Regions from separate parts of the Neobacillus sp. 114 genome, predicted to be linked through region 2. Evidence: a T-box and tRNA genes for the amino acid it is inferred to sense, from the RefSeq annotation. Region 2 holds a T-box; the other holds one or more tRNA genes.

Region 1 (8,165 bases), 2.8 Mb from region 2:
TTGTTTTGGAAAAGAAGAATTTAGTAAAGGTAACCGCTCGAGTTGGGCTGGTCCTCGATATTACCGGTTCCATGAGGAACTTGTATAAAAACGGGACCGTTCAGAGAGTGGTCGAGCGAATTTTAGCGATCGCCGCTCAGTTTGATGATGATGGCGTGTTGGATGTTTGGGTTTATGATAATGAATTCTCCCGTTTAAAACCTGTAACTGAAAGGGATATCGAAGGCTATGTCAATCGCATTATCCTCGAGGATGATTTAGTACATAAATTTGGAAGAAATGAAGAACTGCCTGTTATGAAGGACGTTTTGACAAAGTATCTTGAAGAAGATTCATCACCAGATCCTGCCTATATTGTGTTTATCAATGACGGTGGCTGCAAAAAGTCGATTAAATCATTAATCGAAAGTTCAGCAAAGTATCCGGTCTTTTGGCAATTTGTTGGCATCGGAAATGGCAACTTTGATTTTCTTAGGACACTCGATACATTGGAAGGTCGAGTGGTCGACAACGCCAATTTCTTGGATATTGAAGATATCGATAAAATTCCAGATCATCAGCTTTATGAATCATTGTTAAATGAGTTCCCAAGCTGGCTTCAAGAGGCACGTCAAAAAGGAATCATTAAAGCATCAGAACAAAAGCCGCCATCCAACGCACCATCTGTACAACAGGAAGAAAGGAAATCAGGTTTTTGGAATAAGGTTTTTAGACGATAGGAATCAGAAAAAAAATTCCAGCACATGTATCACAGCGCTGGGATTTTTTTTATGCCTCAAACTCTAAACCTTTTTTATAAAATAATACTTACAATCGTCCCCGAAAGGATGCTTACAAGTGTAGCTCCGTAAAGCAGCTTTAAACCGAAGCGGGCAACCACATTCCCCTGCTTTTCATTCAAACTCTTGACCGCCCCGGTAATAATGCCGATTGATGAGAAGTTGGCGAAGGAAACAAGGAATACGGACAGAATCCCAACTGTACGGTCACTAAAGTTGTGAGTGCCCTTAGACAAGTCCAACATTGCAACGAATTCATTGGTCACCAGCTTCGTTGCCATAATCCCGCCAGCACTGACTGACTCAGATAATGGAATCCCCATAATAAAGGCAATGGGAGCAAAGAGATACCCTAATAACTGCTGAAAAGAAATGCTGAACAGCAACTCAAATACATTATTAATGGCCGCCATTAGAGCAATAAATCCAATCAGCATCGCACCCACAATAACAGCAACCTTAAATCCATCCAGGATATACTCACCCAGCATTTCGAAAAAGGACTGTTTCTCCACATTCTGAATTTCTAAAATATCTTCACTTGGCTTTACCTCGTAAGGATTGATGATCGATGCAACGATAAAACCGCCTAATAAATTTAGAACTAAAGCTGTGACGACATATTTTGGATCCAGCATCGTCATATAGGCACCAACAATCGACATCGATACTGTCGACATCGCCGAGGCACAGAGCGTATACAGACGCTTTTTTGAAAGCATGCCCAGTTGTTTTTTTACCGTAATGAAAACCTCCGATTGCCCGACCATTAACGACGCAACCGCATTATAAGATTCAAGCTTTCCCATGCCATTCACTTTGCTTAACAGCCATCCGATTCCTCTCATAAGGATCGGAAGAATTTTCAAATATTGCAGGATTCCTATTAATACAGAGATGAAGACAATTGGCAGCAGCACAGTTAAGAAGAATGGTGCCTCTCCTTTATTCGCCATTCCGCCAAACACAAAGGAAACTCCTTCATTTGCATAGTCGAGCAATTTGCTGAATACCTTTGAAATTCCTTGGATGATGATAAAGCCAAACTCTGTATTTAACAACAATATGGATAAGGTTATTTGAATAGCAATCATCACAATAATGGGTATAAATTTTACCTCTTTTCGATTCGAGCTTGCCAGCCAAGCGGCAAACACGACAGTTATAATACCTAAGATTGAAATAACATAGTGCATTTTTTACCTCCTGATGTGTTGAAACATTATGTAGGGGTTCCCTTCCCAATTGTCTATAGTGTAGTAACCTTGTATGTCCGCTGAAAGCATTGGTATATTTTGTCCATATTTTATTTAAAAAATTAATGGAATGATATGAGTAGAATTGATATTAGCTTTAAAAAAGAGGAGTGATTCTGTGATTAATCAAGTGAAAGGAAAGCTAAGCTTTTGCAAGAGTAGAGGAGCATAGAAAGGCCGGACAAGTTTATTTTCCAAAGTCTTAGGTCGCTTACAGCTAGGCAATAAGTTATTCCTTCTAAATTAGAGCCATTTTTAATATTCGGCCAGCATCAATCTTTTCGAAAAGAGACTAATAAAATACAATAGAACCCGCTACTCATGCAGCTGGCCAAACTTTATGCAAAATAAAAAACACTCACATTAATATGAGTGTTTTTATGATACCGGTGGTCGGGGTCGAACCGACACTCCTCACGGAACACGATTTTGAGTCGTGCGCGTCTGCCAATTCCGCCACACCGGCATAATATGGAGGCGGCAACCGGATTCGAACCGGTGGTAAAGGTGTTGCAGACCTGTGCCTTACCACTTGGCTATGCCGCCATATTATTTGGAGCGGAAGACGGGATTCGAACCCGCGACCCCCACCTTGGCAAGGTGGTGTTCTACCACTGAACTACTTCCGCATATTTGACTGGGCTAGCAGGATTTGAACCTACGAATGACGGAGTCAAAGTCCGTTGCCTTACCGCTTGGCTATAGCCCAATAATACAACATTTTCACTAATTCATCAATAAAAAATTAATGGGGCGGCTGATGGGAATCGAACCCACGAATGTCGGAACCACAATCCGATGCGTTAACCACTTCGCCACAACCGCCATTACAGCATTGGCAGGGGTAGTAGGAATCGAACCCACACCAAAGGTTTTGGAGACCTTCGTTCTACCTTTAAACTATACCCCTATAAATGGTGGAGGGGGACGGATTCGAACCGCCGAACCCTGAGGGAGCGGATTTACAGTCCGCCGCGTTTAGCCACTTCGCTACCCCTCCATCTATACTATGCACTTGCTGCTTGCAAGTGCCGGCAAGAGGACTTGAACCCCCAACCTACTGATTACGATTCAGTTGCTCTACCGATTGAGCTATACCGGCAAAATTGAATCAAAATGGTGGCTCAGGACGGAATCGAACCGCCGACACAAGGATTTTCAGTCCTTTGCTCTACCGACTGAGCTACTGAGCCAAATTAAGATGATTTCCAATACCACATTCTAAAAAATAAGTGGCGGTCTGGACGGGACTCGAACCCGCGACCTCCTGCGTGACAGGCAGGCATTCTAACCAACTGAACTACCAGACCGAATTGCGGGGGCAGGATTTGAACCTGCGACCTTCGGGTTATGAGCCCGACGAGCTACCGGACTGCTCCACCCCGCGATAACATTATGGTGGAGGATGACGGGATCGAACCGCCGACCCTCTGCTTGTAAGGCAGATGCTCTCCCAGCTGAGCTAATCCTCCGTTAAATGGTGACCCCTACGGGATTCGAACCCGTGTTACCGCCGTGAAAGGGCGGTGTCTTAACCGCTTGACCAAGGGGCCATTTTGAAAAACTTATAATGGCGGAGAGCAAGGGATTTGAACCCTTGATACGCGGTTAACGTATACACGATTTCCAATCGTGCTCCTTCGGCCACTCGGACAGCTCTCCATAAATGGCTCCGCAGGTAGGACTCGAACCTACGACCGATCGGTTAACAGCCGATAGCTCTACCACTGAGCTACTGCGGAATAATATAACAGCCTGGCGATGTCCTACTCTCACGGGGGCTTTCGCCCCAACTACCATCGGCGCTGAGAAGCTTAACTTCTGTGTTCGGGATGGGAACAGGTGTGACCTTCTCGCCATTACCGCCAGACCATTTATCAGACACTATTTTATTATAATGTTTTTTTCATATTTTGCAAGAGGAAATTTAAATTTTTTCATTCCCTCAAAACTAGATAATGCAGAAGAAGTAAATTAGAACGAGTTCACCTAAAAACATGACTTGGTTAAGTCCTCGATCGATTAGTATCAGTCAGCTCCACACGTCACCGCGCTTCCACCTCTGACCTATCAACCTGATCATCTTTCAGGGATCTTACTAGCTTGACGCTATGGGAAATCTCATCTCGAGGGGGGCTTCATGCTTAGATGCTTTCAGCACTTATCCCGTCCGCACATAGCTACCCAGCGATGCCTTTGGCAAGACAACTGGTACACCAGCGGTGCGTCCATCCCGGTCCTCTCGTACTAAGGACAGCTCCTCTCAAATTTCCTGCGCCCACGACGGATAGGGACCGAACTGTCTCACGACGTTCTGAACCCAGCTCGCGTACCGCTTTAATGGGCGAACAGCCCAACCCTTGGGACCGACTACAGCCCCAGGATGCGATGAGCCGACATCGAGGTGCCAAACCTCCCCGTCGATGTGGACTCTTGGGGGAGATAAGCCTGTTATCCCCAGGGTAGCTTTTATCCGTTGAGCGATGGCCCTTCCATGCGGAACCACCGGATCACTAAGCCCGACTTTCGTCCCTGCTCGACTTGTAGGTCTCGCAGTCAAGCTCCCTTGTGCCTTTACACTCTGCGAATGATTTCCAACCATTCTGAGGGAACCTTTGGGCGCCTCCGTTACATTTTAGGAGGCGACCGCCCCAGTCAAACTGCCCACCTGACACTGTCTCCCACCCCGATGAGGGGTGCGGGTTAGAATTTCAATACAGCCAGGGTAGTATCCCACCGACGCCTCCACCGAAGCTGGCGCTCCGGCTTCTCAGGCTCCTACCTATCCTGTACAAGCTGTACCAAAATTCAATATCAGGCTACAGTAAAGCTCCATGGGGTCTTTCCGTCCTGTCGCGGGTAACCTGCATCTTCACAGGTACTATAATTTCACCGAGTCTCTCGTTGAGACAGTGCCCAGATCGTTACGCCTTTCGTGCGGGTCGGAACTTACCCGACAAGGAATTTCGCTACCTTAGGACCGTTATAGTTACGGCCGCCGTTTACTGGGGCTTCGATTCAGAGCTTCGCTTGCGCTAACCCCTCCTCTTAACCTTCCAGCACCGGGCAGGCGTCAGCCCCTATACTTCGCCTTGCGGCTTTGCAGAGACCTGTGTTTTTGCTAAACAGTCGCCTGGGCCTATTCACTGCGGCTCTTCGGGGCTATTCACCCCAAAAAGCACCCCTTCTCCCGAAGTTACGGGGTCATTTTGCCGAGTTCCTTAACGAGAGTTCTCTCGCTCACCTTAGGATTCTCTCCTCGCCTACCTGTGTCGGTTTGCGGTACGGGCACCTTTTATCTCGCTAGAGGCTTTTCTTGGCAGTGTGGAATCAGGAACTTCGGTACTATAATTCCCTCGGCATCACAGCTCAGCCTTAAGGTGAACGGATTTTCCTATTCACCAGCCTAACTGCTTACACGCACATATCCAGCAGTGCGCTTACCCTATCCTCCTGCGTCCCCCCATCACTCAAACGATAAAGAGGTGGTACAGGAATATCAACCTGTTGTCCATCGCCTACGCCTTTCGGCCTCGGCTTAGGTCCCGACTAACCCTGAGCGGACGAGCCTTCCTCAGGAAACCTTAGGCATACGGTGGATGAGATTCTCACTCATCTTTCGCTACTCATACCGGCATTCTCACTTCTAAGCGCTCCACCAGTCCTTACGGTCTAGCTTCAACGCCCTTAGAACGCTCTCCTACCGCGGACACCATAAGGTGTCCACCCACAGCTTCGGTGATACGTTTAGCCCCGGTACATTTTCGGCGCAGAGTCACTCGACCAGTGAGCTATTACGCACTCTTTAAATGGTGGCTGCTTCTAAGCCAACATCCTGGTTGTCTAAGCAACTCCACATCCTTTTCCACTTAACGTATACTTTGGGACCTTAGCTGGTGGTCTGGGCTGTTTCCCTTTTGACTACGGATCTTATCACTCGCAGTCTGACTCCCACGGATAAGTCATTGGCATTCGGAGTTTGTCTGAATTCGGTAACCCGATGAGGGCCCCTAGTCCAAACAGTGCTCTACCTCCAAGACTCTAACTACGTGAGGCTAGCCCTAAAGCTATTTCGGAGAGAACCAGCTATCTCCAAGTTCGATTGGAATTTCTCCGCTACCCACACCTCATCCCCGCACTTTTCAACGTGCGTGGGTTCGGGCCTCCATCCAGTGTTACCTGGACTTCACCCTGGACATGGGTAGATCACCTGGTTTCGGGTCTACGACTACATACTATTTCGCCCTATTCAGACTCGCTTTCGCTGCGGCTCCGTCTCTTCAACTTAACCTCGCATGCAATCGTAACTCGCCGGTTCATTCTACAAAAGGCACGCCATCACCCATGAACGGGCTCTGACTACTTGTAGGCACACGGTTTCAGGATCTCTTTCACTCCCCTTCCGGGGTGCTTTTCACCTTTCCCTCACGGTACTGGTTCACTATCGGTCACTAGGGAGTATTTAGCCTTGGGAGATGGTCCTCCCTGCTTCCGACCGGATTTCACGTGTCCGGCCGTACTCAGGATCCACTCAGGAGGGAACGAAGTTTCGACTACAGGGCTTTTACCTTCTATGGCCGGCCTTTCCAGACCGCTTCATCTACCCCGTTCCTTTGTAACTCCATGTTGAGTGTCCTACAACCCCGAAAGGCAAGCCTTTCGGTTTGGGCTGTTCCCGTTTCGCTCGCCGCTACTCAGGGAATCGCGTTTGCTTTCTCTTCCTCCGGGTACTTAGATGTTTCAGTTCCCCGGGTCTGCCTTCAATACCCTATGTATTCAGGTAAAGATACTGTTCCATTACGAACAGTGGGTTTCCCCATTCGGAAATCTCCGGATCGGCGCTTACTTACAGCTCCCCGAAGCATATCGGTGTTAGTCCCGTCCTTCATCGGCTCCTAGTGCCAAGGCATTCACCGTGCGCCCTTTCTAACTTAACCTAAAAGGTTTTACTTACTCTTAAAAATAAGAGAGAAAAACTAAAATGGCGATTACTCGGTTCTTACTTGGTTACTTCTTCTTTTACGATTATCTAGTTTTCAAGGAACAAAAAGTTTTGAGAGATAATTCCCTCAAAACTAAACAAACAAGAAACAATCAAACAAACATGTATTGTCTGGCTCATATGTCCAGCTTATATCCTTAGAAAGGAGGTGATCCAGCCGCACCTTCCGATACGGCTACCTTGTTACGACTTCACCCCAATCATCTGTCCCACCTTAGGCGGCTGGCTCCTTACGGTTACCCCACCGACTTCGGGTGTTACAAACTCTCGTGGTGTGACGGGCGGTGTGTACAAGGCCCGGGAACGTATTCACCGCGGCATGCTGATCCGCGATTACTAGCGATTCCGGCTTCATGCAGGCGAGTTGCAGCCTGCAATCCGAACTGAGAATGGTTTTATGGGATTGGCTCCACCTCGCGGCTTCGCTGCCCTTTGTACCATCCATTGTAGCACGTGTGTAGCCCAGGTCATAAGGGGCATGATGATTTGACGTCATCCCCACCTTCCTCCGGTTTGTCACCGGCAGTCACCTTAGAGTGCCCAACTGAATGCTGGCAACTAAGATCAAGGGTTGCGCTCGTTGCGGGACTTAACCCAACATCTCACGACACGAGCTGACGACAACCATGCACCACCTGTCACTCTGTCCCCCGAAGGGGAAATTCCTATCTCTAGGAGTGTCAGAGGATGTCAAGACCTGGTAAGGTTCTTCGCGTTGCTTCGAATTAAACCACATGCTCCACCGCTTGTGCGGGCCCCCGTCAATTCCTTTGAGTTTCAGCCTTGCGGCCGTACTCCCCAGGCGGAGTGCTTAATGCGTTAGCTGCAGCACTAAAGGGCGGAAACCCTCTAACACTTAGCACTCATCGTTTACGGCGTGGACTACCAGGGTATCTAATCCTGTTTGCTCCCCACGCTTTCGCGCCTCAGCGTCAGTTACAGACCAGAAAGCCGCCTTCGCCACTGGTGTTCCTCCACATCTCTACGCATTTCACCGCTACACGTGGAATTCCGCTTTCCTCTTCTGCACTCAAGTCCCCCAGTTTCCAATGACCCTCCACGGTTGAGCCGTGGGCTTTCACATCAGACTTAAAGGACCGCCTGCGCGCGCTTTACGCCCAATAATTC
Region 2 (8,165 bases):
TTAAAGCATATTTTCCTCGTTGGAAAAAATGTGGAGGAACAAGGGAATTGCATTAACTTTTTAGAAAAATTTGAGACTGCCAGCAAAGATCTGAAGATTGAGTGGGTTGAGCGGACAGATGGATTAATCCTCCATTACACATCTGGATCCACTGGAAAGCCAAAGGGCGTACTGCATGTACATAATGCGATGATTCAGCATTATCAAACAGCTAAATGGGTTCTTGATTTAAAAGAGGATGATGTTTACTGGTGTACAGCAGACCCAGGCTGGGTGACAGGAACTTCCTACGGTATCTTTGGACCATGGCTGACTGGTACTTCGAATGTTATTGTCGGCGGACGTTTCAGCCCAGAATCCTGGTATCAAATGATTGAAGACTTTGGTGTTACGGTTTGGTACAGTGCACCAACAGCATTCCGGATGCTGATGGGAGCGGGGGACGAGCTGGTTAAGAAATTTAATTTAAGCAGCCTTCGTCATGTCTTGAGTGTAGGTGAGCCATTAAACCCAGAGGTGGTAAAATGGGGTGCCAAGGTATTCAATAAGAGAATCCATGATAACTGGTGGATGACTGAAACCGGTGCTCAGTTAATTAGTAACTATCCTTGCATGGAAATCAAGCCTGGTTCGATGGGTAAGCCAATCCCTGGCGTTGAGGCGGCGATTGTTGATAATCAAGGTAACGAGCTTCCTCCATACAGAATGGGGAACCTTGCAATTAAAAAAGGCTGGCCTTCGATGATGCATACGATCTGGAACAATCCTGAGAAATACGAGTCGTATTTCATGCCGGGTGACTGGTACGTCTCCGGAGACTCTGCGTACATGGATGAGGATGGCTACTTCTGGTTCCAAGGCCGCGTCGATGACGTCATAATGACATCTGGAGAGCGAGTTGGCCCGTTTGAAGTGGAAAGCAAGCTTGTTGAACACCCAGCTGTTGCTGAAGCAGGAGTTATCGGAAAACCGGATCCGGTGCGCGGGGAAATTATTAAAGCCTTCATCGCGTTAAGGGATGGTTATGTGGCAACTGAAGAGCTTAAAGAGGAAATCAGACAGTTCGTCAAAAAAGGTCTGGCAGCACACGCCGCACCTCGTGAAATTGATTTCCGCGACAAGCTGCCAAAAACACGAAGCGGTAAGATCATGAGACGTGTTCTGAAAGCATGGGAGTTAAACCTGCCGACAGGTGATTTATCGACAATGGAAGATTAACTTTTGAAAATACAAAAGAGGCCGACTCCAATAAATTTTGGGCGGCCTCTTTATATGCTATTTCCGTTTGCGCTCGGCCCAGCCAATTCCCTTTCGATAGCCAAATCCCAAGATTAGATAGATTACCAAAACAATTACTCCCGTAACCAATCTTTCCTGCATGCTTCCATCTGCCATAAGAACCGGTCCAAGGCCAAAAAACGTAACCAAGCCAATGAGAAGGATAAAAACAGCGTGTACTAAAACTCTCACTACTTTCACCTCCAAATTTCTTTTTATATATTTGACGTTTAAAAGAAAAAAGCTGTTACATATAGAAAGGACTTTGGGTTGCAGTCCCAAAGCCCCTTTAAAGCAATTAATACTTAATTAACGTATACTTCTTTTTTCCTCTTCGTACAATCGTAAACTGGCCTTCAATTTTGTCAGTTTCCAGCAAAGAGTAAGCTGTATCGGTTACCTTTTCCCCATTAATGGCAATGGCACCGTTTGTAATATCTTCACGAGCCTGACGCTTCGAAGGAGATATCTTGGCAGCTACTAAAAGTTCAACTAAGTTATTTTCCTCTTCATTTTGCAGCGCGTAAGACGGAACATCTTTAAAGCCCTGCTTGATTTCGGCAGCCGTTAAGCTACGAACGTCCCCGCTAAATAATGCTTCGGAAATCTTGATGGCCTGCATTAGTGCATCCTCTCCGTGAATCAGGCGTGTCATCTCTTCCGCCAGTGACTTTTGGGCTTTACGGAGATGTGGCTCTTCCTGAACACTGACTTCCAATTGTTCAATTTCCTCTCGAGAAAGGTAGGTAAACAGTTTCAAGTATTTCACCACATCAGCATCGGCTGTGTTAATCCAGAACTGGTAGAACTCGTAAGGAGTGGTTTTTTCCGGATCAAGCCAGACAGCGCCGCCTTCTGATTTTCCAAACTTGGTACCATCGGATTTGGTTACAAGCGGAATCGTCAACCCGAAGGCTTTCGTCTCTTCATCGTGCATTTTTCGAATTAGCTCAAGACCTGAGGTAATGTTCCCCCACTGGTCGCTGCCGCCAACCTGCAATTTGCAATTATAATGATCATATAAATGGTTGAAATCCATCGCCTGTAAAATCGTGTAGGTGAACTCAGTAAACGATATCCCTGTTTCAAGCCGGGAGGCAATCGTATCCTTTGCAAGCAGGTAGTTGACACCGATATGCTTACCGATATCACGCAGGAAGGCAATGACGCTCATGGGCTTTGTCCAGTCGTAGTTGTTGACCATAACCGCGCCATTTTCCCCTTCAAACTCAAAAATCGCCGCTAATTGCTTTTTAATACCCTCAACGTTTTTCTGAACCGCTTCGATTGTTTGTAGTTTTCGCTCTTCGCTTTTGCCGCTCGGGTCGCCAATTAAGCCAGTTGCGCCCCCGACCAATACTAGCGGCCGGTGTCCATGCTGCTGGAATCTTCTTAGTGTTAAAAATGGCACCAAGTGGCCGATATGCAGACTGTCAGCAGTTGGGTCCGTTCCGCAATATAGCGAAATTTTTTCGTTATCTAAAAGATTCTGCAACCCTTCTTCATCTGTTTGCTGATAAATAATGCCCCGCCATTTCAAATCCTCTAATAAGTTCATTACACAAAACCTCCAATAAAAAATAAAAACGCCCCTGCAATTATGCAGGGACGTAAAATATACGCGGTACCACCCAGCTTGAGGAAATTCCTCCAACTTGATAAAATAACGGTTTGAACCGTTCTCCGCTACTGTTTCTTCACAGAGAAAGCTCCAGGATGTAATTCACTCTTCTATATGTGGCAACTTTCACCGGCCGCTGCCTCTCTAATTACAGGGATAGAAGAACTACAGTTGATTCCCTTCAAAGCTTGTTATTATAAAAAAATGCTTAATGATTTTTTAACATATATTAAAGATAAAGTCAAACGGTAAAATGGAAATTTCAGAAAAATGTAGAAGCTTGTCAAATTTTATACCACCGATATGCTATAATGGATGTGATTTTATTAGAGGTGATGCTATGAAAGAAAAGTGGCAAATTTGGAAGGAAAAAGCTGATTCCCTCCTTAGTTATATTACTCATAAAAAAACCGTCAAAGGTGCCAGGATTACGTATCAGGTGTTCTGGAACCTGTTTCTGCTTTTATTAACGGTTGTGGTCCTTGGAGGGGCTTTTGCAACAGGTGTTGGCGCAGGTTATTTTGCCTCGCTCGTCAAGGATGAGCCCGTACGTTCATACGAAAGTATGAAAAAAGATATTTACAATTATACAGATACATCGGACTTATATTTTGCTGATAATGTTTATCTTGGAACACTGCGGTCGGACCTGGTCCGTGATGAGGTTAAATTGGAGCAGGTTTCCGATTACGTGATCAATGCTGTAATTGCTACGGAGGACGAATATTTTTACAAGCACAATGGGGTCGTCCCTAAGGCCGTTTTTCGTGCCCTTTTTCAGGAAGTAACCAATTCTCCTATCCAATCAGGTGGGAGCACGCTGACACAGCAATTAATTAAAAACCAAATTCTAACCAATGAGGTTTCCTTCCAAAGAAAAGCAAATGAAATTTTGCTGGCCCTTCGTTTGGAGAAATTTTTCAATAAAAAAGAAATTCTTGAAGCGTATTTAAATATGGCGACTCTTGGCAGAAATTCATCAGGGCAGAACATTGCCGGAGTACAGGCCGCTGCAAAAGGGATCTTTGGAAAAAATGCAAGCGAGCTTACACTGCCGGAGGCTGCCTTTATTGCCGGACTGCCGCAAAGTCCGTTTGGCTATACCCCATTCACACGGGAGGGCACAGTGAAGAATAATCTTGAGCCTGGCATAACAAGAATGAAAACAGTTTTAAAAAGAATGTACGATGGCGGATACATTAATGAAAAGCAATACGCAGAAGCATCTGCCTATGACATTACAAAGGATTTTACTCCACCAGTACCGAATCCTCTTGATAACTATCCTTGGCTGACATTCGAAATCGAGAAGCGGGCCATTGATGTTCTGACAACGGTATTGGCTAAGAAAGATGGCCATACCGAAAAAGATCTAAAACAAGATGAAAACCTTTATTACAAGTATAAGACGATGGCCAGCCATGACCTGCGGCAAGATGGCTATCAAATTCATACAACCATTAACAAAGATATCTATGATGCAATGCAGGTGGTAAAAGATAACTACAAATATTATGGACCAGATAAACCGGAGGAAAAAGAAGACCCGGAAACTGGTGAAAAGAAAACCGTAATGGAACCTGTTGAGGTCGGTGCAGAACTGATCGAAAATAGTACCGGCAAAATCATCAGCTTTGTTGGCGGCAGAGATTATCATAAACAGCAGCTCAATCACGCTACCAGTGCAGTCCGCCAGAACGGTTCGACGATGAAGCCGCTGCTCGTCTACGGGCCGGCTATTGAGATCGGAAAAGCGGCGCCCGGAACCCCGCTTCCGGATGTCGAACTGAGACTGGATAAAAGCAAAAGTACACCATGGCCTCATAACTACGACAAAAGATATAGCGGATTAGTATCAGCACGGTATGCTTTGGCCAAATCCTATAACGTGCCGGCTGTAAAGCTATACTCTGAAATCGTGGACCAGCGTCCAGCACAATATCTGGAAAAGATGGGCTTTACCTCGCTAACAAAAGGGGATTACACGAATCTGGCTACCTCAATAGGGTCCATGGATAACGGCGTGACTGTTGAAGAAAATACAAATGCCTTCAGTACCTTTGCCAATGGCGGGAAATTTATCGATGCTTATCTGATCGATAAAATTGTCGACAAGAACGGAAAGATTATTTATCAGCATGAAGTAAAGCCTGTTGATGTCTTTAAACCGCAGACTGCTTATCTGACCTTAGATATGATGCGGGATGTCATTAATAGTGGAACAGCAGCAGGTGTAAAAAGCAAACTGAATTTCAGCTCTGATTGGGCAGGCAAAACCGGTACTGGTAACAATTATTTTGATTCGTGGTTTGTTGCCTTCAACCCGAATGTAACACTTGGAATTTGGACTGGATATGATACGCAGAAATCGTTAAAAACTAGCGGAATGTCATACAGTCAGCGGACCAATAATCTTTGGGCTGAACTGATGAATGCGGCTTATAAAATTAAACCGGATTTAGTTGCTCCAAAAGAGAGTTTCCAAATGCCTGAAGGAATAGTTAAAAAGTCGTATTGTGCCGTTTCTGGCCTGCTTCCGTCAGCTGCTTGCTCAAAGGCAGGCTTAGTTGAAAGTGATTATTTCAATGCCAAAGATGCTCCTACGAAAGTCGATGATAGTTTAATCGAAGGAAATTATGTAACCATAGGGGATAAAAAATATCTGGCACTTGATTCCACACCAAAAGAGTTTACCCAGTATGGAACAATATTAAACCCAGACTTTATCACCAGAATGGTAGGCAATGACTTTAAAAATATCAGCCAGCTTATACCAAATAGGGGCAGATGGGACAATGTGCTTGTCTCAAGCGCTAAAATGGCCGATAACGGCAAGAAACCGGATAGTGTCAACTTGACCGCATCCGGCAATACCCTCACATGGAGCGCACCGGCAGACAATGATATCGTCGGCTACCGTGTCTATCAGGGTGGATTTTTTGGAGCGAAGATCGCCAGCATCAACAGCGGCTCCTCACTATCCTATAATGTTGGAAGTGGAAGCTTCTATGTAACGGCAGTTGATATTGCAGGAAATGAATCCGCACCTTCAAATGTAGTGGAAGTAGGAGTTTTAACTCAACAATAGTATTTAATGGGGGTCTCAAAATTAGATTTTGGGACTCCTATTTTTTATCTAATAGGAAAGCCTAAATTCAACTACGCCTCATGAACCGTCCTATCGGACTCGCCAATCGGCGAGTTTTTATTTATTTCCAGAAACACAAAAAAGCCCCAGAGTTGAAATTCTGGGGCTTTACGAATGCTAAATACAAATTAACGAGAATAGAACTCGACGATAAGAGTTTCGTTAATTTCAGCAGGTAATTCAGAACGCTCTGGCAAGCGAGTGAAAGTACCTTCTAATTTGTCAGCATCGAAAGTTAAATAATCAGGAACGAAGTTAGTTGCTTCGATTGCTTCTTTGATTACATCAAGGTTGCGAGATTTTTCACGAACGCTGATAGTTTGGCCAGCAGCAACGCGGTATGATGGAATATCAACGCGAGCGCCATCAACTAGGATGTGGCCATGGTTAACTAACTGACGAGCCGCACGGCGAGTGCGTGCAAGACCTAAACGATAAACTACGTTATCAAGACGAGATTCAAGAAGAACCATGAAGTTTTCGCCATGAACGCCGCCTAATTTGCCAGCTTTGTCGAATAGGTTGCGGAATTGACGCTCATTAACTCCGTACATATGACGAAGCTTTTGCTTCTCTTGTAACTGCAATCCATATTCAGAAAGCTTTTTGCGTTGGTTTGGACCATGTGGTCCAGGAGCGTAAGGACGCTTTTCTAATTCTTTACCTGTGCCGCTTAGAGAGATTCCAAGACGACGGGATAATTTCCAGCTTGGGCCGGTATATCGAGCCATGAATGACTCCTCCTTTAAGTTTTTATTTTGGTAAAATAAAAACCGTAACGAAACATCGATAACAGCCATTTTGTTTTCATGCACCATCGCCCTAGCAGCTAAGGGTTACGCGATGCACCTTCGCAAGAAGCTCTTGCGAGGAACAAAATGGAACAGCTAATGTCGTTTCATAGGCTGCAATATTTTACACAAAGAGTATTATATAATTTTTATTCGTGGTAAGTCAAGCTAATTTTTATTATACACTGGATTCGGCCAAATTAGGTGTTTAACAGACTTCTCTTAATAAACATATACTAAAGAAAATTGAAATCGGTTTCATTCAGGAGGGGACCTGTATTTTGGAAATGAAGAAAGCCCGTTTTGAAACGGATGTGATTCATGCCGGTTATTGACCAAATGTACAGCCATACAACCCTTTGGAACAAAGAATATGACCGCCCGACTTTGTAATTGGAATTAATTAAAATTGCGGTAAGTTTGGGAGACACGGAAACATTAATCCAACATCCGGCGACAATGACTCACGCGGTCGTACCGGAAGAAGAGCGGCTGAAAATGGGAATTGATAATACACTACTCCGCCTTTCTGTCGGCCTAGAAGCATGGGAGGATTTGAAAGAGGATTTAGAACAAGCGCTTGATAAAATATAAAACTCGCCGGCTGGCGAGTTTTCATTTATAAATGCTCGTTTAGGATAGCGACGAATTCCTCCAGCTTTTCTTGGTCCAATTCATCAAAACGGTTTTTTTCTGGTGAATCAATATCTAGGACACCTATAACCTGATCACCTTTTACAAGTGGAATGACAATCTCTGACTGGGAGGCAGCATCACAGGCGATATGGCCTGGGAATTGATGCACGTCTGCGACCCGAAGCGTTTCAGCTTTCCTGACTGCTGTCCCGCATACACCTTTTCCAACCGGAATACGGACACAGGCAGGCAGGCCTTGAAATGGTCCAAGCACTAATTCCCCGTCCTCCATCAAATAAAAGCCCACCCAGTTAATCCGGTCTAAAAATTGGTTTAACAAAGCGGAAGCATTGCTCAAATTGGCAATTTGATTTTTTTCATCGTGGATGAGGGCATGCAATTGCTTCTTTACTAATTCGTAATTTTCTTCACGGGTCCCTTTGTACATTTCGACGTTAAACATCCTTTTTCCCCCTATTTCTTAAAGTTTTATAGTCTATTTTAGCAGATTGAAAAGAAAAAAAGCAGACTTTGTCGATTTTTTCATAAAGGAATCCTTATCAAGGTAAAGAACAATTATAGTAGGGGATTTTGTGTTCGAAAAGGGGGAAAAGGGATGAAGAAAAGTTCAAAGGATTCGGTCGTCACAGCTGCTATTCTGTTGTTCAATTCCAAAGGCTACTCAGGTACG

Evidence for each region. The T-box of region 2 lies ahead of tyrS (tyrosine--tRNA ligase). A T-box ahead of a tRNA ligase gene usually reads a tRNA of that ligase, here a tRNA-Tyr.
Region 1: it encodes a tRNA-Tyr, which carries the amino acid that the T-box ahead of tyrS (tyrosine--tRNA ligase) is inferred to sense. The anticodon was not compared.

Annotation. Positions count from the first base shown of each region.
Region 1 is NZ_CP126144.1:1,575,818-1,583,982, reverse strand. It holds gene QNN06_RS07860 (vWA domain-containing protein) at 1-719, shown strand, start outside; gene QNN06_RS07855 (NupC/NupG family nucleoside CNT transporter) at 794-1,975, opposite strand; tRNA gene QNN06_RS07850 (tRNA-Leu) at 2,420-2,501, opposite strand; tRNA gene QNN06_RS07845 (tRNA-Cys) at 2,508-2,581, opposite strand; tRNA gene QNN06_RS07840 (tRNA-Gly) at 2,590-2,664, opposite strand; tRNA gene QNN06_RS07835 (tRNA-Gln) at 2,673-2,744, opposite strand; tRNA gene QNN06_RS07830 (tRNA-His) at 2,785-2,860, opposite strand; tRNA gene QNN06_RS07825 (tRNA-Trp) at 2,872-2,945, opposite strand; tRNA gene QNN06_RS07820 (tRNA-Tyr) at 2,951-3,035, opposite strand; tRNA gene QNN06_RS07815 (tRNA-Thr) at 3,065-3,137, opposite strand; tRNA gene QNN06_RS07810 (tRNA-Phe) at 3,153-3,228, opposite strand; tRNA gene QNN06_RS07805 (tRNA-Asp) at 3,269-3,345, opposite strand; tRNA gene QNN06_RS07800 (tRNA-Met) at 3,349-3,422, opposite strand; tRNA gene QNN06_RS07795 (tRNA-Val) at 3,432-3,507, opposite strand; tRNA gene QNN06_RS07790 (tRNA-Glu) at 3,514-3,588, opposite strand; tRNA gene QNN06_RS07785 (tRNA-Ser) at 3,607-3,697, opposite strand; tRNA gene QNN06_RS07780 (tRNA-Asn) at 3,703-3,777, opposite strand; rRNA gene rrf (5S ribosomal RNA) at 3,789-3,905, opposite strand; rRNA gene QNN06_RS07770 (23S ribosomal RNA) at 4,038-6,972, opposite strand; rRNA gene QNN06_RS07765 (16S ribosomal RNA) at 7,179-8,165, opposite strand, start outside.
Region 2 is NZ_CP126144.1:5,146,315-5,154,479, reverse strand. It holds gene acsA (acetate--CoA ligase) at 1-1,218, shown strand, start outside; gene QNN06_RS25275 (DUF6954 family protein) at 1,276-1,470, opposite strand; gene tyrS (tyrosine--tRNA ligase) at 1,577-2,836, opposite strand; T-box leader at 2,880-3,093, opposite strand; gene QNN06_RS25265 (transglycosylase domain-containing protein) at 3,240-5,987, shown strand; gene rpsD (30S ribosomal protein S4) at 6,176-6,778, opposite strand; partial or broken gene QNN06_RS25255 (PLP-dependent transferase) at 7,232-7,432, shown strand; gene QNN06_RS25250 (GAF domain-containing protein) at 7,458-7,937, opposite strand; gene refZ (forespore capture DNA-binding protein RefZ) at 8,091-8,165, shown strand, end outside.